Regions from separate parts of the Streptomyces sp. NPDC028368 genome, predicted to be linked through region 2. Evidence: riboswitches for the same ligand, from Rfam matches in the RefSeq annotation. Region 2 holds a riboswitch; each other region holds the start of a gene.
What was found. Region 2 has a riboswitch for cobalamin ahead of nicT (Nickel transporter NicT). Riboswitches for the same ligand answer to the same signal wherever they lie in the genome.
Positions count from the first base shown of each region.

Region 1: another riboswitch for cobalamin. It lies ahead of thiI (tRNA uracil 4-sulfurtransferase ThiI); the one in region 2 lies ahead of nicT (Nickel transporter NicT).
Region 3: another riboswitch for cobalamin. It lies ahead of ACZ4S3_RS09250 (ribonucleoside-diphosphate reductase subunit alpha); the one in region 2 lies ahead of nicT (Nickel transporter NicT).

Region 1 is NZ_JBVHTY010000004.1:265,190-272,621, reverse strand. It holds gene ACZ4S3_RS11175 (hypothetical protein) at 1-1,193, opposite strand, end outside; gene ACZ4S3_RS11170 (hypothetical protein) at 1,190-2,098, opposite strand; gene tgmB (ATP-grasp ribosomal peptide maturase) at 2,265-3,197, opposite strand; gene tgmA (putative ATP-grasp-modified RiPP) at 3,204-3,395, opposite strand; cobalamin riboswitch at 4,060-4,278, shown strand; gene thiI (tRNA uracil 4-sulfurtransferase ThiI) at 4,433-5,767, shown strand; gene cobF (precorrin-6A synthase (deacetylating)) at 5,764-6,585, shown strand; gene ACZ4S3_RS11145 (HdeD family acid-resistance protein) at 6,836-7,432, opposite strand, start outside.
Region 2 is NZ_JBVHTY010000002.1:162,529-169,960, forward strand. It holds gene ACZ4S3_RS04270 (DoxX family protein) at 32-583, shown strand; gene ACZ4S3_RS04275 (VOC family protein) at 658-1,158, shown strand; gene nicT (Nickel transporter NicT) at 1,291-2,433, opposite strand; cobalamin riboswitch at 2,432-2,678, opposite strand; gene ACZ4S3_RS04285 (alpha/beta fold hydrolase) at 2,725-3,591, opposite strand; gene ACZ4S3_RS04290 (MarR family winged helix-turn-helix transcriptional regulator) at 3,741-4,268, opposite strand; gene ACZ4S3_RS04295 (nucleoside/nucleotide kinase family protein) at 4,444-5,100, opposite strand; gene ACZ4S3_RS04300 (cupin domain-containing protein) at 5,147-5,656, opposite strand; gene ACZ4S3_RS04305 (TetR/AcrR family transcriptional regulator) at 5,810-6,391, shown strand; gene ACZ4S3_RS04310 (methyltransferase) at 6,529-7,432, opposite strand, start outside.
Region 3 is NZ_JBVHTY010000003.1:469,886-477,317, forward strand. It holds gene ACZ4S3_RS09240 (transglycosylase domain-containing protein) at 27-2,015, opposite strand; gene ACZ4S3_RS09245 (ribonucleotide-diphosphate reductase subunit beta) at 2,106-3,161, opposite strand; gene ACZ4S3_RS09250 (ribonucleoside-diphosphate reductase subunit alpha) at 3,161-5,584, opposite strand; cobalamin riboswitch at 5,746-5,892, opposite strand; gene ACZ4S3_RS09255 (GNAT family N-acetyltransferase) at 5,999-6,502, opposite strand; gene ACZ4S3_RS09260 (Uma2 family endonuclease) at 6,646-7,233, shown strand; gene mctP (monocarboxylate uptake permease MctP) at 7,322-7,432, opposite strand, start outside.

The sequences.
Region 1 (7,432 bases), on a different contig from region 2:
GTCTCGGCGAGCTTGCAGTTGAAGTAGTCGAGCAGCGTGATCGCGGCACACTCGGCGAGCGAGAGCTTGTCGCTCTTGCCGAACCAGAAGTCGTAGCCATTCGCGACGAAATGCACGCCGCGGAACTGCTTGTGGACGTAGGGCTCGCGCGCGGGGTCGTCGCGGGTGAGGCCGTTCCAGTGCGCGGCGGCGACCTGGTTGTAGTAGGCGTCGGCGTGGCGGGCGAGCTCTGGGGCGAAGACGCTCTCGCCGGTCAGGTAGCACGCCTTGCTGAACTGCGCGCCGATCTCGGGGTCGTGGGTGACCTCGGGAACCTCGGCGAAGATGAGTTCGGTGCGCAGGAAGACCTTACGGCCCTCGCGGAAGGGCGCGCCCTCGTGCTCGTACCGCTGGTCGAAGATGACGCAGGTGAAGCTTTCGATGTCCTTGACCGCCGTGCCCCCGGTGAGGTCGAGAGCGGGCTCTGCCGAGCCGCCGGTGAGGTAGAGCAGCACCGTGTAGCGGGAGACGTGCCCGCGGGCGGCGTCGTAGTAGGGCGTGTCGCGGTGGCGGTGGAAGTTGGAGTCGCCGGGCTCGAAGCGGTTGCAGCGGAACACGGGGTTCACGTGTGAGAAGCCGTCGAGCAGTGGCTCCGGCATCGCCTTGGCCACCGCTTTGGTGAGTGCCTCGGCGAGCAGTGCCGAGTGGAAGATGAAGCGTTCGCCGCCGCGGGTGGCGGCGTTCAGCGGAGGGACGTAGAGGTTCAGCGCGTCGAGGCCTTCGAGGCGGGCGCGGTCGGCGTCCGGGAGCCGCAACGTGGACGCGTATGCGTCCTTTGTGAGCTCCACGGGTTCGGTGAGCTCGAGCTCCAGCGGGGTGTCCTGGCCGCCTGCGAACCAGCGGTCGAGCGGCACGATGTTCTCGAAGGTACGGAACGAGAGCTCACGTGGGTCGACGAAGACGGCGGCCAGATGGGGCGCCCGCTCACTGGGCCGCGCGAACTGCCCTCGCACGCCATCGTCGATGCGCTCGGCATCGACGAAGCGCACCGCCTTGAAGCGCGTGGTGGGGTGCCAGGAGATCGCGAGTCCGTCCAGCGTCGCGGCGGGCTCGGTGTCGGTCGCGTCGACCTCGGCGCGGTACCGGGCAACCTCGTTGGCGGGAGCCTGGCCGGTCGACAGAGCAAAGAAACGGTCGCGGAGTTCGATGCTCACACGCTCCTCCAGAAGCTGCGCAGGGCCGTCGGAAGCTGCGGGGCGTGCGCCAGTATCTGCACGCCGGCGTCGGAGACGTCCTCGCGGTAGAGCAGCAGGCGCTTGAGCGAGCCGACGAACGGCGCCTCGGTCAGGGCCTGCGCCCCGTCCGCGCCGATCCGGTTGTAACGGAGGTCGAGCTCCTCGAGCCGCTCGAAAGGCGCCAGCGCGCGCACGCCCTGGGCGGTGAGCCGGTTGCGCTGAAGGTGCAGGCTCCGGACGTTGCGGAAGTTGGGGGACGTGCCGAGGGCGGCCAGGCCCGCATCGCCGATGCCGCAATAGCGCAGATCGAGCGTCTCGATCCGCCCGTTCGAGGTCGCGGCGGCGAGGGCCTCGGCGCCGGGATCGCCGATGCGGAAGTACGCGAGGCTGAGCTCGGTCAGCCCCCCGAAGTCGAGGTCCGCCAGGAAGCCGGCCTCGTGGGGCGGCGGCAGCAGGGGCATGTCGTTCTCGTCGAAGTCGGGCTCGTCGTTGTAGTAGTCCTCGTCCGCCTCCTCCGCTTCATCGCTCGGCCGGATACACAACCCGGTCACGAAGCGGCCCCGCAAGGCCAGTCCGATCAGCGTGGGCGCCTGTTCGGACCATTCGACGGCGACCTTCCGGGCGAACCCGTGCAGGCGCACCGGGACGGTCACCTCAGGTGGCAGCTCCGCGTCCCAGTTCTTCTGGTGCTCCTCCACCAGCAGATCGATCCGGCGCTTGAGTTCATCCCGGTCGGCGGGCCTGGCATGCGCGTGGCGCTGTCCCAGACGTATCAACTCGCCCCGGACATCGCCCTGCTCCGACAACCAGCCGCCGTAGGCATCCCACGAGGCTTCGTCGCCTGGGCGCTCACGCAGCTTTCGTTCCAAGGCCTTTGCTTCCATGCTGTGCACCGTAGCGCCAGCCACTGACAATCGAGCCGCCGCCCGTGCTCAGCGGAGAGTCATTCCGCGCCGGCGCGCAATCGTCTCTCCCTGTCGTGGAATCCGTCCCGATCGCCCCTCGCCCCTCGCCGAACGCCAACTCGGCAAGGTCCGCGACGAGCCCGCCTCAACGGGCGGAGGGCTCGGCTGCGAGCCAGGCGGCCACCGCCTGAGCGATGGGCTGGTCGGTGTCGAGCTGGACGAAGCCGAACTGGCCGCCCTGGTTGCACTCCAGGAACCACCACGTCCGGTCGGCATCCTCGGCGAAGTCGAAGGCCCCGTAGGAGAGTTGGGCATGACGCATATAGGCGTCCACCGCGTCTCGGACGCGGTCCGGCACCTCGGCCGGCTCCCAGAGACCGCCCTCGCTGAAGCGGCTGTCCACCTCTTCGGGGTCGGCCTTCCTGCGGGCGGCGAAGAGCTGCCCTCCGACGCAGGTGAGCCGGATATCGGCCCGCTTGGGGATATGCAGTTGGAGCAGGGTCGGACCGGCCGCCACCCCGGAGAAGTCCACATCCGGGCTGATGCGCGTGGTCGGCAGCACCATCGGCGGATCGGTGGAGTGCCCGCCGGACAACGATTTCACCACGACATCCTGATGCGTTCTGGCGAACTGCCGGGCGACCGCCGGGAACGAGGTGATCACTGTGGGGGGCACGGGGAATCCGCTGTGGTGGGCGGCGCGCAGTTGCCAGGGCTTGCGGCGTGCTCGTGCGGCCGCGACGGGATGGTTCATCCAGTGTGCCCGGGTGCAGTCGAGCACACCGTTCAGGGCATGCTCGGACTCGGCCGTGAGCCATGCGGACGGTTCCGGGGCACGTGCTCCGGGTATGCCGGGGCGGCGGACCCAGACGGACCGCAGACTGCTCAAACTCACCACGCGTTCGCCCGCCTTGAGGTAGCCGTCGAAGTCGCCCTTGGCGTACTCCGCCGACAGGGCGACCTCCCCGGGAAGGTCGGCGGGGTCGAGGCGGACGAGCGGGATGCCGAGTTCGTGCAGCCTCGCCACCACCATGTCCGCCGTCACGTCCTCCTCGCAGGTGAGAATCAGGACGGTCATCGCGGATCAGTCGTCGAAGTGGGTCTTGGAACCGGCAGTGGAGGCGGTGGTGCCAGTGGCCAGCAGCACCGCCCTGCTGTGCGTCGCCGGACGGCCGTCAGGGAGAACGTTCAACTGCCGTGTGGCGTCGTAGGTGTACGGCACGGCGGACGACGACCGAGCCAGCGGACGGGCGTAGCTCAGAGCGAACGGTCGCATACCTCTCCTTCAGGGCTCGGGACGCTGCAACATCCGGTGGTCTGGGCCGGGGACACGTAGCGCCTTCTGACTTATCCCTACGAGAATCACTGCAAAATCGATCGAATGATGGCTTTTTTTGATCGCTTCTGCCGATGTTCTTGACGAAACTGGCCTGGGCGTATCCGGCGAGAAGAGAGACGGCTGAGTCCCGGCCGGGGTTCCAACCGGCCGCAGGGCGGCACGGCCGACGACGCGGGGCGCACCAGCTCGGCGGCCCTGTTGGGTAGGTTGCGGCAAGCGGTGCGACCGCGCTGACGACCGTGTCGGCTGGTGACGTAGCTCGGTCACTGGGCGACACCACGGCTGGTGACGCGCCTGCGGCAGCCAAAGCGGCTCACGTGGACGGGCCCGACGCGCCGTAAACACGGCAATGGACATGCTGAACCCGTCCGACAAACTTCACAGCTTGATCGTCAACGCCTGGTCCACCGAACGTCGCGTGGTCCTGGGCCCCCTGTGGGCCGAACCCCAGGCTCAGGATCGCCGACGGCTGGTTGTCTGGGGGCCGGTGTTCCGGTTCTGGGACGCCACTGACACCCGACGCAGCGACCGAGGCGGGGACGGAGGCCGGTGCCCCGGGTCCTCGCCCGTCGCCTCGTTCACGGACCGCGCGCCGCATTGTCTACCCTGGACCCGCAGCTGGTTCGCCCCGTCCGCCAGGCGTGGTGTCGTAAGAGGGAACCCGGTGGGAGTCCGGGACTGCCTCGCAGCGGTGAGTGGGAACGACCGCCGTCATCAAGCACTGGGTACGCAGGTGACCTGGGAAGCGACGGCCAGTAGGTGTCCCGTCCTTCGGGATGTGCCCACGAGTCCGAAGACCTGCCACTGCTCGTGCGGGGTGCGATCACCACGCACGTATCCCATGGCGACCCGGTAGCGGGACCGCTGAGCGAGTGGTGCGTTTCACGCCACCGTGCCCTTGGTGCGCGGGGCGGGCCCGCATCCCGTTCGCGGCCCGGCGCCGGTCCTCACGACGACTCGCGAAGGAGAGTTTCGTGCCCGGCGAACCGAGCGTTCCCTCCGTCCCTTCCCCCGGAACGCCCCACCCGAGCGGGCCCTGTGTCCTGCTCAAGCATGGCGAGGTCTTCCTCAAGGGCCGCAACCGGCACCTGTTCACCGAGCGGCTGCACGACAACCTCCGCCGCGCCCTGCGGGACATCGGCGGCTCCACGTGGATCAAGTCCGGCCAGAACGTCACCGTGCTCGGCGGCGAGGTCCCCCTGGATGTCCTAGTGGAGCGCGCCCGACGGGTGATCGGGTTCAACTCGGTGGAGCCCGCCCTGCGCGTCCCAAGTGCCGTGGCGGACATCACCGAGGCAGCCGTGGACGCGCTCGCCGACGCCCGTGCCGAGCGCCCCGGAATCAGTTTCGCCGTGCGGGTCAAGCGCCGGGACAAGAGTTTCGAGATGACCTCGTCGCAGTTCGAGCGCTTTCTCGGGGCACGCGTCCGGGAGGCCCTGGGTCCTCTGCCGGTGAATCTCTCCAGCCCGGACGTACGGCTATCGGTCGAGATCGACCGCAAGGAGAGCTACGTCTCCTGGACCCGTCACCAGGGACCTGGCGGACTCCCCGTCGGTTCCAGCGGACGCGCTCTGGTGCTGCTCTCCGGCGGGTACGACTCACCCGTGGCGGCCTACCGGGCGATGCGTCGCGGACTGCGCTGCGACTTCGTCCACTTCACCGGCGCTCCGTACACGAACGCCGCTTCCGTCTACAAGGCTTACGCCCTCGCCCGTGAACTCAACCGCTACCAGCCCGGCGGGCGGCTGCACGTCATCGCCCTCGGCCACGCCCAGAAGCAACTGGCCATCGCAGGGGCCGGCAGGCTCCAGGTCGTCGCGCAGCGACGGCTGATGGTCCGCGCCGCTTCCGCGCTGGCGGGCCGGACCCGAGCGGAGGCCCTGGTGACGGGTGACAGCCTGGGACAGGTGGCCAGCCAGACCCTGGCGAACCTGGCCGCCGTCGACGACGCCGCCACCCTGCCGGTGCTACGGCCGCTGATCGGCTGGGAGAAGCAAGAGATCATCGACGAAGCCCGGTCCATCGGCACCGCGGAGATCTCCGTACTGCCGGACGAGGACTGCTGCAAGCTCCTCGCACCACCCCGGGTCTCCCTCCGGGCCGGACTGACCGACCTGCGTTCAGTGGAGAAGCGCCTCGACCTGGACGACGTGGTGGACAGTCTGCTGCGCGACGTCCAGGTCATGCACCCGGGAGAGACCGGCGGGGAGGGGGAGGCCGGCGCGGACAGCCGGGACGGCGGCCCCGCGCCCGGCCGCCCCGGTCCGGCGGTGTGCGCGAAGGCGCCGTCCGGGGCGGTGTCCTCATGAGCGGGGAGGGCTTGAGGCGGGTCCTGGTGATCGGGATCGGCTCGGGGGATCCGGAGCATGTGACGCTGGCCGCCGTTCGGGCGATGCGGGCCTGCGACGTGTTCTTCCTGCTGGACAAGGGCGCGCGGGCGTCCGAGCTGACCCAGCTGCGCAGGGATCTGGTGGCCGAACACGCCGGCCCCGGGCACCGGGTGGTCGAGGCCGAGGACCCGCGACGTGACCGCTCCCCCGCGAGCCCGGCCGGCTATCGGGAACAGGTCGTCGACTGGCGTCACCGCCGCGCCGCCCTGTACGAACGGCTCATCCGGGACGAGCTGGCGCCGGGCCGGACCGGCGCTTTCCTGGTGTGGGGCGATCCCGCTCTCTACGACAGCACGATCGACACGCTGGAGGAGGTTGCCGACCGGGGTGCGATGTCCTTCACGTACGACGTGATTCCCGGGGTGAGCAGCCTCTCGGTGCTGGCCGCCCGCCACCGTACGACGCTGACCCGGCTCGGCAGGCCGGTCCGGATCGCCCCCGGCCGGCACATCGCCGGGTCCGGACTTGCCGGGGGCGAGGACGTCGCCGTGATGCTCGATGTCGGCGCGGCCCTCACCGCGCACCGGGAGGAGGGCTGGTGGATGTACTGGGGCGCCTATGTCGGCACGCCTGAGGAACTGCTCGTCTCCGGCCCGCTGGCCGAAGTCGCTGACCGGGTAACGGAGTTGCGTGCCGCGGCCCGGGAGCGTCACGGCTGGATCATGGATGCCTGCCTGCTGCGGGCCGACGACCCCCAGCCGCCGGCAAACGCCGTTCCTCGGGAGGCTGCTGGCTGAGCTCCTTCGGCACCTCCCTCTGCCGCACGGCCGTGTACGAAGCCAACGGCCCGATGAGCGCGCTGTGGCCGAGCCCGCGTCGTGATCGGGGCCACCCGACCGAAGAGCGGGGCTCGGTCAGCGTCCGGCGGCCGGCCGTCCCACCGTGCTCTGTGCCTCGACGGCTGCGCACACCAAGTCGGCAAGCTCGGCAGGGCCGTAATTCCCGGCGGAAAACGCTTCGCTGCCTGGGTGGCAGCACGCCCCGTGATCAGTGCTGGGGGTGGGGGCGGGAGTGGAACACGGGCCGCCGCTTGGTGGCTGTGCCCTGGGTGAGGCGGCCGATTTCGACGCGCATCTTGATGGCGTGGAAGACCTCGACAGCGCCCACGACGATGGCCATGATGCCCACCACCAAGGTCAGCGCGGCGATCGAGCTGAAGGGCGACACGATCAGCACGATGCCTGCCAGAGTGGTGATGATCCCCGAGAAGAGCTGCCAGCCGCGCGCCGGGATGTCCTCGGCGGAGGCCGCCGTGGCGGTCACCATGATGCCGCGCAGCAGCCAGCCGAAGCCGATCCACAGCGCGAGCAACAGAATCGATTCCAGAGTGCCCCGGAAGCAGACCAGGCCCAGCAGGATGAAGAGCGCGCCCGCGACGAAATGCAACACCCGCAGATGCCGAGGGACGTGTGTGCCAAAGGCAGCGGCCAGCTGAAAGACACCCGTGGCCAGCAAGTAGATGCCGAAGAGCACACCGACGACCCGCAGGGTCTGGCTGGGCCAGGACAGGACAACGACGCCCAGGGCGATCGCAGCCAGGCCCATGGTGAGCAGGAATTGCCAGCCCATGTTCGCCAGGGCGCC
Region 2 (7,432 bases):
TGACTGGCCCCACACGGGAAGAGCGCTCGCCATGACATCCCCCCTCAGCACGATCCAGACCCCCCGACTCGGAGTGGACACGCGCCACGCTCCGTCTCCGCACGGCTACGACGCCGGCCTGCTCGTCCTGCGCATCGCGCTCGGGCTGACGATGGCCGCCCATGGGGCCCAGAAGCTGTTCGGCTGGTTCGGTGGTGGCGGGCTGGAGGGGACCGGGCAGTTTTTCGCGATGAGCGGCTATCCGTCGGGCAAGACGATGGCCCTGGTGGCGGGGCTGACGGAGACGCTCGGCGGGCTCGGACTGGTGCTCGGGCTGCTCACACCCCTCGCGGGTGCGGCGGTCGTGGGCACGATGATCAATGCTCTGGTCGTGAAGTGGGGCGGCGGTTTCTTCGCGCCCAAGGGCGTGGAGTACGAGCTGCTGCTGACCGCGGGCGCGGGCGCGCTGGCGCTGACCGGCCCCGGGCGTTACGCCGCCGACCGCCTGGTGCCGGCGCTGCGCGCGCACCGGCTCGTCTACGGCGTGGTCGCCTTGGTGCTCGCCGCGGTGGTCGCCGGCGGCGTGCTGCTGGTCCGGAAGTAACCCAGGCGGAAGCACGCAGCAACAGTAAGGCCGGGGCGCCCTGGGGGCGTTGCGGCGGGAGAGGGGAGAGGGTCTTGTCCGTACGACGTCTCAATCACGCGGTGCTCTACATCCGCGATGTGGCGCGGTCCGTCGCCTTTTACACCGAAGCCCTCGGGCTCACGCTGGACATCGAGATACCCGGGCGCGCCGCCTTCCTCAGCGCTGCCGGCTCGCTCAACGATCACGATCTGGGGCTGTTCACGGTGGGGGCGGACGCGCCGGGCCCCGAGGCGGGCCGGGCCGGTCTCTACCACCTGGCCTGGGAGGTCGGCACGCTCGGCGAACTCGCCGCCACCGAGGCCCGGCTCGCGGCCCGCGGCGCACTGGTCGGCGCCACCGACCATCTTGTCTCCAAGTCCCTGTACGCCAAGGACCCGGACGGCAACGAGTTCGAGGTGATGTGGCGGGTTCCGCGGGAGGACTGGCCGGGTCCCGACGAGCCGAACCGGCTGCGCCCGCTCGATCTCGCGGCCGAGCTGAAGCGCTGGGGGCCCGACCTGATGACGGGCGCGGCCGCCGGCTCGGCCACCTGACGGGCCGCGGGGGGGGTAGGAGGGGGGAGGGGGACGGGCTGGGCGTACGGACCCGCGAGCCGGGCCCGGGGGCCGGACCTGCGAGCGGCGGGCCCGGGAGCCGGCCCCGCGTTCCGGGCCGGCAGCCGGCGCCTAGGAGCCCGACCCCGCCCGCGCCGCCCAGCGCTTTTCGACCCCGGCCAGGCGCCAGTACGCCAGCGCCGCCGCCCACACCACCACGAACAGGCCCACGATGATGAAGCCGACGTTGTCGAGGTCGAGGGTGGAAATCCAGCTGGTCACCGGGTCGTTGAGGCCCAGTTTTTCGTGCAGGACCGTCACCAGCTCGATGGTGCCGATGAAGAAGGCGACCGCGATGGACAGGCCGGTGATGGTGAGGTTGTAGTAGACCTTGCGCACCGGGTTGGAGAACGCCCACTGGTAGGCGAAGTTCATGAACGTGCCGTCGAGGGTGTCGAAGAGGCTCATGCCGGCGGCGAACAGCAGCGGCAGACACACAATCGCGTACCAGGGCAGCCCGGCCGCCGCGCCGCTGCCCGCCATCACCATCAGCAGCACCTCGGTCGTGGTGTCGAACCCGATCCCGAAGAGGAAGCCGAGCGGAAACATCTGCCCGGGGCGGGAGATCGAGCGGGTGAACCGGCCCAGGAAGCGGTTCATGAAGCCGCGCGAATCGAGCTGCTGCTCCAGCTCGGCCTCGTCGAACCGGCCGGCGCGCATGCCGCGGAAGACCCGCCAGATCCCGGCCATCGCGATGAGGTTGAGGGCGGCGATGAGGTAGAGGAACACCCCCGAGGCCGTGGTGCCCAGAGTGCCCAGGACCTGGTGGGTACGTGACCGGTCGTCGAGCAGCGCCCCGGCAAGGTGGGTGCCGCCCGCCACCAGGGCCGCCATCACGACGACCACGCTGGAGTGGCCGAGCGCGAACCAGAAGCCCACCGAGACGGGCCGCTTGCCGTCGGCCATCAGCTTGCGGGTGGTGTTGTCGATGGCTGCGATGTGGTCGGCGTCGAAGGCGTGCCGCATGCCGAGGGTGTAGGCGGTGATGCCGAGCCCCACACCGAAGGTTTCTTTGCCCACGGTGTAGTGCTGCGGGGCCACCAGGAGGAAGAGCATGCCGAAGGCGACGACATGCAGCCCGGCTATGACGGCTATCAGGCCCGCGGTACGGATGGTGTCCTGCCGGCGCCAGCGGAACGTGGCGGAGGCAGGGGTGTTCGGGGTATCGGTGGACAGGGCCATCCGGCGGTCACGCTCCAGCACCTCGTGGATCAGTTCGTGAGATGCCGTGGCCGGTCTCCTGGCTTGGGGGTACCTCCCTGCTCCTGAAGAGCTCGGGGGAGGGTGGACGCGTCCGGCCCGCCTTCCCGGCCGCGGGCTGCGGTCAGTGGCGCCGTACGCGCGCAGGCGCATACGGAAAGGGCCGGAAACTCCCCGATCACAGTGGCGAGGGCCGCTCCGGCCTGGGACCACAAGGTCCGTCACCGGTCTTCCCGAACACCACGGCATGACCACTCTAACCGCCGTCCCGCAGCGGTATCGACGGCCTCGGAGGGCTCGGCGCCATCAGTGGGCCACGGAGGGCGGGGAGGACAGCGAGGACAGGAAGACGCGCAGTTCGTGGTCGTAGAGCGGGGCGTTCTCCAGATTGACCATATGAGCCGCGCCCGGTATTCGGACCCTGCGGGCGCCCGGGACGGCGAGGGTGATCGCATGGGCGTTGGCGGCGATGTCCGTACTGTCGAGGTCGCCGTCGAACACCACCGTCGGCACGCGTATGTCGGACAGCCGGCCGGCGGCGCCGACCTCGATGGGCATCCCGGCGCCCATGCCGTCGGCGTGCACCTCGACCGTTGCCGCGGCCGCGGCGCGCATCCGCTCGCGCAGCCCGGGGTGGACGTCGGACGGACCGCGGTGCGGGCCGTCCACCCACATCCGCAGGAAGTGCTCGACATATTGCTCCATGCCGTCCGGTGCGCCGATCGCCGCCACCTGTGCCCTGATGTGCTCCAGGAGGAACGGGTCGGTGAAGGCGCGGCCGCTGACCCCGGGTGAGGCGAGCGCCAGGGCGCTGACCCGCTGCGGGTGGGCGAGGGCGGTGTCGAGGGCGACCCGGGAGCCGTGTGAGAGGCCGACGAGGACGGCGCTTGGGACGTCGAGGGCATCGAGGAGGGCGCACAGATCGTCGTGGTTGGCCCAGTCCCCGGCCACCGTGGAGGACAGGCCGTGACCGCGGGAGTCGTACCGGATCACGCGGTGGCCGGAGCCCACCAGCCAGGAGAACTGCTCGTCCCACATGCGCTGGTCGAGCATGCCGCCGTGCAGCAGCACCACCGCCGGACCCTCGCCGGCCGTTTCGTAGAACAGCTCACCGTCCCTGACCGGCACGGTGCCGTTGTCGAGCTCGGTCCAGGCGCTGAACGGGTGGGTCATTCTCTGTGCGTTCCCTTGGTGAGCGGTGGCGGGGCGGAGGGTGGGGGAGGAGGGGAGTGGGAGGAGGGGAGAGGGAGGAGGGGAGAGGGGAGGGGGGGAGAGGGGAGGGGGCGGATGCGTGAACGGTGTGGGGGTGTCGGCGGCTGGGGCTATTCCGGCTGGTTGTCCTGGTTGTCGGGATCCTCTCGGGTAACGCCTGAGCCGTTCGCCAGGTGCCGGAATTCCTCGCCGAGTCGGTCGAGTACACGAAGGGCCGTCGAGATGTCCTGTGCGGACAGGTCGGCCAGCCCGCGGCGCAGCTCGGTGGCCTCGGACTCCTGGATCCCGCGTATCACCTCGCCGCCCTCGGCGGTGAGCTGGATCAGGGACGAGCGGCGGTGTGCGGGATTGGGGGCCGTCACCACCAGGCCCAGCTCCGCCGCGTGGTTCACCCAGCGCTGCACCGGCTGCCGGTCGAGCTCCATGGTGCGGGCCAACTGCGGCACGGTCCGGGGGCCTTCGCTGCGCAGCGCATCGAGCAGTGCGTGCTCGCCTGCGGTCATGCCGGTGCCTTCCAGCTCGCGCTCCACCGCGCGCACGATCGTGCGGTGCAGGGGCCACAGGCGCCGTATGACGTCGTACAGAAGCTTTTCGGCCGGGGCCGGTTCGTCGCCGTCATCCGGCTTAACGACACTCATGATGTCATGATGGCATCGAAGGTGTCGTTTGGGAAGGGGCCTGCCGCGGAAGGCTGTTGGTGAAGCGCCAGACAGGTTGGTGAAGTGCCAGGCGGACCGAGGGCGGGAGGGGGGCGGGGGTGGCGGTGTCGTTGGGGTGGGGCGCGCCGTCCGTTGTGGGTCTGCTGACCGACGCCTAGGAGAGCCGGGGGGCGGGGGCTTCTTCGGGGGTGAAGGTGACGATGAGGTCGGCGCGGTCGCGGGTCGCTGCCACGGTGCGGGCGTTGGCCTCGTCCGAGGTGCGGACGAAGTGTTCGGCGTCGGGGCGTGGGCGGCCGAAGCGTTCGTGACGGTCAACCAGGCGCCGGATCCGTTCCGGGGTGTCCAGGTCGACGTACCAGACCTCGTCGAGCAGGGCGCGGATACGGGTCCACGGCGCGGAGTCGAGGAGGAGGTAATTGCCCTCGGTGACGACGAGGGGGATATGTGGCGCTACGGGGATGCTCCCCGCGACCGGCTCCTCGATACGGCGGTCGAAGGCCGGGGCGTAGACGGCGGTGTCCGCTTCCGGGGAACGCAGGCGGGTCAGCAGTGCCGCATATCCGGCGGGGTCGAAGGTGTCCGGCGCGCCCTTGCGGCCGATTCGGCCCAGGCGGTGCAGCTCTGCCTCGGCGAGATGGAAGCCGTCCATCGGGACGAGTACGGCCTGTCCCGCCAGCTCCGCCACCACATGGGCGGCGAGAGTGGACTTGCCGGCGCCGGGCGGGCCCGTGATGCCGAGCAGACGGCGGCGGCCGGGGCGGGCCGAGGCGGCGAGTCGGCGGGCGCGGGACAGGAGGTGCTGGGGATCCATGGTGGGTCCATGGTGCCCGAAGGGTGGCCGGTTGCCAGGGGGAGTCTCAGACTTGGTACTCCATCCCGTAGGGGGCGCCGATCTCATTGAGACGGGTGAGGTCGGGGTGTCCGTCCTTCATGACCACCGGACCGGCTTCGTGCATGGCCTCCACGAACTCCTCCCAGCCTCCCGGTGACGAGATCTGCAGGCACCGGGCGGGTGGCTGGGAGACGCTGCGCAGGGCGTGCGGTACGCCGCGGGGCAGCAGGGTGCACATGCCGGGAGTCAGGCGGTGGGTCGTGCCGTCGATGTCGGCCTCCATCTCGCCCTCCAGGACATAGAGGAATTCGTCGGCGTCGTGGTGGACGTGTGGCGGGATGTCGATGGCGAGCTGGTTCTCCAGGATGGAGAGCCGGCCCTCGGTGTCGTTCCTGCGGGCCTTTACGGCGAATCCGGGAGGGAGCGGGACCCGTCCGGGGCGCCGTTCGCCGGCCTGGAGCACGAAGAAGCGTGCCTTGGGGTCTGCGGGCTCCATCGGGTCCTTTGTCTCCTGGGGCGCTGTCTCCTGGGACATGGTGATCGCTGATCCTCTCCGGGGTCGGAAGGCGTGGACGTGGCCAGATGCCGAGACACATGTGGGGGAAGAAGTGGAAGGAAGGCAGAAGCGGAGTGGAACCGGAACCGGAATCCGATTCCGTTTCATCAGCGTAGCAGTAGCATCGGCGATGTGGCAGCCTCCTCGACCTCCTCCGCACCGCAACGCAGGCCCCGTGCCGACGCCGAGCGCAACCGCGCCCGGGTGCTGAACGCCGCACGCGAGGTGTTCCGTGCGCGCGGCGACGAGGCGCAGATGCCCGAGGTTGCCCGAGCGGCCGGCGTCGGCGTCGGTACGGTCTACCGGCACTTCCCGAACCGCGCGGCCCTGATCGCCGCCGTGGGGGAGCAACGGCAGGCGGAAATCGTCGAGTTCGGGCGTACGGCCTGCCTGCCGTGTGCCCAGGCCGCGGAAGGGCTGGCCGCGTACATCGGGCACATCGGGGAGGTGCTCAACGCCGAACGCGGGCTGTCCGCGTCCATCGAGGCGGCGTTCGGGTCCACCGAGCCGGCCGGGGAGGGGCGTACGGGAGCCGAGGCGGTCGCCGCCCAACTCCTCGCCCGCGGCAAGGAGGAGGGCACCGTACGGGCGGATGCCGAGGTCGCGGATGTGGTGATGATCGTGTGCGGGCTGGCCGCGGTGATCCGGCATGACGCGGGGGACTGGCGCCGCTATGTGCGTAACGCGTGCGCGGGTCTGCGGGCTTCGAGCTGAGCGCGAGACCGGGGCCGGCCGCGACGCCGGGACCGGGGCGGGACCGGCCGTGAGGCCGACACGGGGACCGACAGCGCGACCAGTCGGCGATACGCGCCCGGCCGGCGATACGCGCCCCGGCCGCCGGCCCTACCGGGTCAGTTCGCCGCGCCCAGCCGCCACAGGGAGGTGACCTCGGCCGAGCGGGCCACGTGGAGCGGGTCGGAGGTGTCGCGGGCGCGGGGATGGCGCGGCGTGATGTCGAGCCGGTCCAGGACGGTGAGGCCGCCGCGGGCGAAGGCGTCGAGGAGTTCGGCGCGGGGCCGCAGCCCGAGGTGCTCGGCCAGGTCGGAGAGGATCAGCCAGCCCTCGCCGCCCGGCGCCAGATGCTCGGCCAGGCCGCTCAGGAAGCCGTACAGCATGCGGTTGCCCGGGTCGTACACCGCGCGCTCCACCGGGGACGTCGGTTTGGCGGGTACCCAAGGGGGATTGCAGACGACCAGCGGGGCGCGGCCGGCCGGGAACAGATCGGCCTCGACCAGCTCCACCTGCCCGGCGACGTCCAGTCGTTCGATGTTCTCGCGGGCACATGCCAGCGCGCGCGGGTCCTGGTCGGTGGCCACGATCCGCCGCACCCCGCGCCGCGCCAGCACCGAGGCCAGCACGCCGGTACCGGTGCCGATGTCGAACGCCAGCTCCTGGCCGGGCAGCGGCGCCTCGGCCACCAGGTCGACGTATTCGCCGCGGGCCGGCGAGAAGACGCCGTAGTGCGGATGGATCCGGTCGCCGCCGAGCGCCGGGATCTCGACGCCCTTCCTGCGCCATTCGTTGGCGCCGATGAGGGCGAGCAGTTCGCGCAGGGACAGGACGGAGGCGACGGCCGCGGGCTCCGCGGTTTCCTGTGCCGCCGCCGGGCCGTATGCCCTGGTGCAGGCCTCGCGGACGTCGGGCGCGCGGTGCAGCGGGACGGCGTAGGAGGCGTCGAGGGGGATCAGCAGCATGCCCAGGATGCGGGCGCGCTGGTTCTGGGCGGCGCGGTGCAGGTGGAACGCCTGGGTGACG
Region 3 (7,432 bases), on a different contig from region 2:
GGACCTCGCGGGCGCCGCGGGGTCCCTCAGGACGACGCCTTCCGGTAGGCGGTCCAGATCTGCGGCGGGATGGCCGTGCCCAGCCCGGAGTCCGGGCCGCCCACGCCGTTCATCGGCAGCAGCTCGGGCGCGCCCGGCCTGTTGCGGAACATGGTGATGGCGGTGGTCGGCTCGTTGCCGTCACCGGCGCGCTCACCGAGGCCCTTGTCCTGGACCTTGGCCGCCGCGTCGCCGGTGGGGGAGCCGCCGGTCACCGGCCCGCGCCCGTGGGCGAAGGGCACACCGGACGGGCTGCCGATGAACCACGCCGACTTCATCCGGTCACCGGGCTCGCTGACGCCCGCCGCGACCGGCTGGAAGGTGGCCTGGTCGTCGGGGCTTCCCATGGCGCGCCAGCCCAGCTCCTCCAGGACCCCGGTCATCTGCCGGGCGACATCGGGGGAGAGGACCTGCGCCGGCTCCGGCCGCTCGAAGCCGTCGAGCGGCTTGCCGTCCAGGGTCATCTTGGACACCGCGTACGGATCGGCGTGCAGCCCGCCGTTGCCGAAGGTGGTGTAGGCGCTCGCCATCCGTATCGCGCTGGGGGCCGAGGTGCCGAGCGGGAAGGTCGGCTCCAGCTGCGCCAGGCTCTCCTCGCGCAGCCCCGCGGCCACCACGAGATCCCGTATCCGCTCCAGCCCGAGACGCTGCCCGGCCTCCACGAAGGGCGGGTTCTGCGCCGTCGTCAGGGCCCCGCGCAGATCCTCCGTTGTGCGCTCCTCGTCTCCGGGCCGCGCCTGGGCACCCCACTCCTCGGCCTCCTGCTCCAGCGCGGTGGCCAGCACGAACGGCTTGAACGCCGATCCCACCGGGACGGCCGAGGTGTCGGCGTTGTTGCTGAAGTGCTTGGTCGCGTCCGAGCCGCCGTAGAGCGCGACAATCGCCCCGTCCTTGGGACGTACCGACGCCGCACCGAATTCCACAAAGGTGTCGGTCGCCCGCTTCTTCGGATCGATGTTCTTCTTACGGACGGCGGCGACCGCGCTTTCCAGGCGGTGGGTGAGCGTTTTGTCGAATGTGGTGTGAATGCGATAGCCGCCGCGCGCCAGGTCCTTGTCGGTCAGGCCGGTGCTGCTGTTGATGAACTTATTGGCGATATCGACGAGATAGCCGGTCTGACCGGCCTGGCTGGTGGGCTTCGCCGGCGCACGGGGCTCGGGGAACCGCGTGTACCGGGCCCGCTCCTGCTTGCTCATCTTGCCGGTGGCGACCTGCCGGTCGAGTATCCACTTCCAGCGCGCCACGGCCCGCTCGTGATTGGCCTTGCTCAGCGCCGGGTCGTACTGCTCCGCCCCCTTCAGCAGGGCGGCCAGCAGCGCTCCCTGGCTCGGGTTCAGCTTGTCGGCGTCGATACCGTAATAGGCGTGCGCGGCCGCCTGGATCCCGTTCGAACTCCGGCCGAACCAGCTGGTGTTGAGATAGCCGCGCAGAATTTCCCGCTTGGATTTCTGGTTGTTCACCTTCAGCGAGATGATGAATTCTTTCGCCTTACGGGTGACCGTCTGGTCCTGCGAGAGATAGGTGTTCTTCACATACTGCTGGGTGATGGTGGAACCGCCCTGTGCCTCCTCGCCGGAGAGCATGTTCACCATGGCGCGGGCAATGCCCTGGAGGGAGACACCGGAATCGCTGTAGAAGGTCGCGTTCTCCGCCGCGATCACCGCGTTCTCGACGGAATCGGGCACCTTGTCGAGGGTGACGTTCTGCCGGTTGACGGCGCCCACGCTGACCATCTGGCTGCCGTCCGCCCAGTAATAGATGGAGGCTTCCTGGCCGGCCAGCTCATTCTCGTTCGGGATGTCGACAGTGAGGTAGACGAGAAGGAACAGCCCCACGATGCTTCCGACGACGATCCCGAAGGTGCTGAGCACCAGCCGCCATGACGGCAGCCAGCGGCGCAGCCCCCGCCGCCCCTGGCGCGGATAGTCGATGACCCTGCGACGCACCGGGCGACGCTCCTTCTTCGTACCCCTCATGCCCACTTAGATGGGGCGGCATCGGGCCCCGGTTGCCGTTCCGGCCGCCCGCTAACCGAATGCTCATATTTGGCGGGCGGCCGGTGGTGGCTAGAACTCGTCGTCGAAGGAGACCGAGCCTTCCACGGCCACCTGATAGGCCGAGGCCCGGCGCTCGAAGAAGTTGGTCAGCTCCTGGACGTTCTGCAGCTCCATGAAGGAGAACGGATTCTCCGAGCCGTATACGGGTGCGAAGCCCAGCCGCTGCAGCCGCTGGTCGGCGACGCACTGGAGGTACTCGCGCATCGACGCGGTGTTCATGCCCGGCAGGCCCTCACCGCACAGATCGCGGCCGAACTGCAGCTCCGCCTCGACGGCCTCCTTCAGCATGTCCACGACCTGCTGCTCCAGCTCGTCGTCGAAGAGATCGGGCTCCTCGGAGCGGACCGTGTCCACGACCTCGAACGCGAAGTTCATGTGCATGGTCTCGTCGCGGAACACCCAGTTGGTGCCGGTCGCCAGGCCGTGCAGCAGGCCGCGCGAGCGGAACCAGTAGACATAGGCGAACGCGCCGTAGAAGAACAGCCCCTCGATGCAGGCCGCGAAGCAGATCAGATTGAGCAGGAAGCGGCGGCGGTCGGCCCTGGACTCCAGGCGGTCGATGCTCTCGACCGAGTCCATCCACTTGAAGCAGAATCCCGCCTTCTCCCGGATGGACGGGATGTTCTCCACGGCGGCGAAGGCGGCGGCGCGGTCGTCCGGGTCGGGGAGATAGGTGTCCAGCAGCGTCAGGTAGAACTGGACGTGCACGGCCTCCTCGAAGAGCTGCCGGCTCAAGTACAGCCGGGCCTCGGGGGAGTTGATGTGCTTGTACAGCGTCAGCACGAGGTTGTTCGCGACGATGGAGTCGCCGGTCGCGAAGAAGGCCACCAGCCGGCCGATCATGTGCTGCTCGCCGGCCGAGAGCTTGGCGAGGTCGGCGACGTCGGAGTGGAGGTCGACCTCCTCCACGGTCCAGGTGTTCTTGATCGCGTCGCGGTAGCGGTCGTAGAAGTCCGGGTACCGCATGGGGCGCAGCGTCAGCTCGAAGCCCGGGTCCAGGAGGTTCTTGGTGCCGGTGGTGGCCGTGTGCGCGGCGGCCGCGTTCGTCTCGGGTGCGGTGGTCATTATTGGCAGGCCTCGCAGGACTCGGGGTTTTCCAGGGAGCAGGCGACCGCCTCGGGGTCGGCCACCGGCAGCTGGGCGGGAATGGACGCGGCGCGCGCGGACTGGGCGATCCGGGTCGCCGGACGGGAGCGCAGGTAGTACGTGGTCTTGATGCCGCGCTTCCAGGCGTAGGCGTACATCGAGCTGAGCTTGCCGATGGTGGGCGACGCCATGAAGAGGTTCAGCGACTGGCTCTGGTCGAGGTACGGCGTACGGGCCGCGGCCATGTCGATCAGCGCGCGCTGCGGGATCTCCCAGGCGGTGCGGTACAGCGCCCGGATCTCCTCGGGGATCCAGCCGACGTCCTGCACCGAGCCGTTCGCCTCGCGCAGCGCGTCACGGGTCCGCGCGTCCCACAGCCCCAGAGCCTTGAGCTCCTCGATCAGATAGGCGTTGACCTGCAGGAACTCGCCGGACAGCGTCTCGCGCTTGAAGAGGTTGGAGACCTGCGGCTCGATGCACTCGTACACGCCCGCGATGGAGGCGATGGTCGCGGTCGGCGCGATCGCGAGCAGAAGCGAGTTACGCATTCCGGTCGCGGCGATACGGCTGCGCAGGGCCGCCCAGCGGTCCGCCCAGCGGGGCTCGGCGTTCGGGTAGTGGTCCGGGTGCAGCACGCCGCGGGCGGTGCGGGTCGCGGACCAGGCCGCGTGCGGGCCGTGCCGCTCGGCGAGATCGGCGGACGCTTCGTACGCGGCGAGCATGATCCGCTCGGAGATCCGGGTCGACAGATCCTGCGCCTCGGCCGAGTCGAAGGGCAGCCGCAGCCGGAAGAAGACGTCCTGCAGGCCCATCAGGCCCAGACCCACCGGGCGCCAGCGGGAGTTGGAGGCCCCGGCCTGCTCGGTCGGGTAGAAGTTGATGTCCACGACGCGGTCGAGGAAGGTGACGGCCGTACGGACCGTGGCGTCCAGCCGCTCCCAGTCCATCTCGCCGTTCTCACCGAGATGGGCGGCGAGGTTCACGGATCCCAGGTTGCAGACCGCGGTCTCCCCGTCGTCCGTCACCTCCAGGATCTCCGTGCACAGGTTGGAGGAGTGCACGACCTTGCCGGGCTCGGCGGTCTGGTTGGCGGTGCGGTTGGCGGCGTCCTTGAAGGTCATCCAGCCGTTGCCGGTCTGCGCCAGGGTGCGCATCATCCGCGAGTACAGGACCCGGGCCGGGATCTGCTTGAGCGCCCGGCCGTCGGCCTCGGCCTTGCGGTACGCGGCGTCGAACTCCGCGCCCCACAGGTCCACCAGCTCCGGCACATCCGACGGCGAGAACAGCGACCAGTCGGCGTCCGCCTCCACCCGGCGCATGAACTCGTCCGGGATCCAGTGCGCGATGTTCAGGTTGTGCGTACGGCGGGCCTCCTCGCCGGTGTTGTCGCGCAGCTCCAGGAACTCCTCGATGTCGGCGTGCCAGGTCTCCAGGTAGACACAGGCGGCGCCCTTGCGCCGGCCGCCCTGGTTGACCGCCGCGACCGAGGCGTCCAGCGTGCGCAGGAACGGCACGATGCCGTTGGAGTGGCCGTTGGTGCCGCGGATCAGCGAACCGCGGGCGCGGATGCGGGAGTAGGAGAGGCCGATGCCGCCCGCGTGCTTGGACAGCCGCGCCACCTGGTGGTAGCGGTCGTAGATCGAATCCAGCTCGTCCAGCGGGGAGTCCAGCAGATAGCAGGAGGACATCTGCGGGTGGCGGGTGCCGGAGTTGAAGAGGGTGGGGGAGGAGGGCAGGTAGGAGAGCGTGCTGGTCAGCCGGTACAGCTCTGCGACATCGGCCAGCGCCCGCGCGGAGTGGTCCTCGGCGAGGCCGCAGGCGACCCGGAGCAGGAAGTGCTGCGGGGTCTCGATGACCTGACGGGTCGTGGGGTGCCGCAGGAGGTAACGGGAGTGCAGGGTGCGCAGCCCGAAGTACCCGAACCGGTCGTCGGCGCCGTCCGCCAGGGACTTCGCCACCAGTGCGTCCAGCGCCTCCGCGTGGGTCCGTACGAACTCCGCGGTCCCGTCGGCGATCAGGCCCTCGCGGTGACCGGTCGCGACCGAGGCGGCGAAGCCGGTGGCGCCCTGGCCGGCGGCCTCCTCCGCGATGGCGAGGGTGAGCAGACGCGCGGCAAGCTTGGAGTACTGCGGCTCGTCGCCGATCAGGCCGGCCGCGGCCTCGATGGCCAGCGAGCGCAACTCGGCCTCGTCCGAGCCCGGGTGACGGCCGCGCAGCGCGGCGGCGGCCACCTTGCCGGGGTCGGTCGCGGTCAGGTCCGCGGTCAGCTCGGTCAGAGTGCGCAGCAGGGCGGCGCCCGGCCCGCCGGTACCCGGAGTGCCGTCGGCGGAGGTGTCAGGTGTGGCCACCGCGGGCTGCACGACCTCGGCGTCTGACGCGGGCTCCGTTGGCGCGATGGTCACGTGATGCTCTCCCTCACTCGGCGGGGGCCGGGAGGGCGCGGCGCGACGGGCGCACGCGGGCATGCCGCACCCCGTGACGCTCAGGGGTGCGCGGGCACACCGCGCGGCGTCCACCTGCCCAACCCTCGGGGCCCGGACGTATCGACGTCCGCACCGATGGCGGCGCGGGCGTGCTGTCGGCAGGTCCTCGGACTTCCTGGGCGCGTGAGCTGGCCGTACGGCTACCTGGGCGCGCTCGTACACCGTTGCGGGACAGTCCCGGATTCGCACCGGATTCCCCTGCGGCGACAGCGAGCACGAGCATACATCTTGTGCTGCTCTCCGCATGCACCCCCACATCTTGTGTCGCTACCTCATACCACTCCTACAGGTGTGCGAACGGCCATCGGCCGCTGCAGGGCCCGGAAATGCCGCTCAGGCCGGCTCCCGGGTGAACGCCCAGAGCGTGAAATCCGGTATCGGATCCCAGTCCCGCTCCTGGGCGCGCGCGAATCCCAGGCGGCGGTAGAGCCGGTGGGCGGGCAGCAGGTGCGGCAGACAGGAGAGCACCACCGCCCGCAGCCCCAGCCCGCGGGCCCGCTCCACACACGCCGTCACCAGCGCCTCACCGATGCCCCGCCCGCGTCCCTCGGCCCGCACCGCCAGCATCCGGAACTCCCCCTCCCCGGGGCCCGCCAGCTCCGCATACGGGCTCCCGTACGCGGCAAAAGTCACCGCCCCCAGCACCGCCCCACTCGCCGTGTCCACCGCCACCAGCACCTCGGCGTGCTCCGCCCGATGAGCGACCTTCCGCAGCTCGGCGGCGTACGTGTCGTTCTCCCCGAAGGTCAGTAGCCCGTCGGCCAGATAGACCTCCACCAGAAGGTCACCGACGAGGCCGAACTCGGCTTGCTGGGCGGGCCTGATCGTGATGTCCATGGGGTTCAGTGTGGGGGGTGGGTCTGACAATCAGGCGACCGTGGCAGCTCTCTCTGAGGTGACCGAGCGGTGCCTGTCGGTGGCCTCGGCTATCGTCGTTTTTACGTTCCCAGCTCCGGCCGACAGAAGAAGGAGAAGACCTCATGACCGCGCTCGCTGACCGGCCGCACGTCATGGACACCGGGCACTTCGAAGAGGTCGCCCGGATATTCGCCCGCCTGGAAGAAGGTGCACGGCTGGAACTCATCGACGGGCAGGTCAGGAGCAAGCTCATGCCGGACGGGGATCACGGGCGGATCATCCAGTGGCTGACGCGTATCTGCATGCAGCACCGGCCGGAGCTCTGGCTCGATGCCACCCAGGGCTTGAAGGTGCAGCCCTACCGAGGCGGCCGTGCCCGCCCTGACGGCTCGCTCGCGCCCAGTGAGGCCTTCGTGGGGCAGGGCGAGTGGGCGGATCCCAGCCCCGTGCTGATGGTCGTCGAGGTCACCTCGCACGACTCCGACACTGACCGGCGCGACCGTGTGGAGAAGGCACGCGCATACGCGGAGACCGGCATTCCGCTCTACCTGCTGATCGACCGTCAAAAGTGCCAGGCGGTGGTCTACAGCGAGCCTGACGGCGCCGGCTACGAGAACGTTCATACGGCGCCGTACGGCAAGACGCTCCACCTGCCGGATCCCGTGGGCATCACGCTCGAGACCGAGGCGCTCAAAGACTGGGTGAACTGACCCCGCGGGCAGAGGCCCATGAAACGCCGAAGGGCCGCCGCGTTCCCCGGGGAACGCGGCGGCCCTTCGGCGTGAGCAAGCCGCCGGCTCAGTGCCCCGCCGGCGCCCCCTCCGCAGTCTTCGGCAGCTCCGCCGTGACGCCCTTGTCGCCGGCGTCCGCGGTGTAGTCGGCGGGGCTGGTCTCGTCGACGCCCTCCGG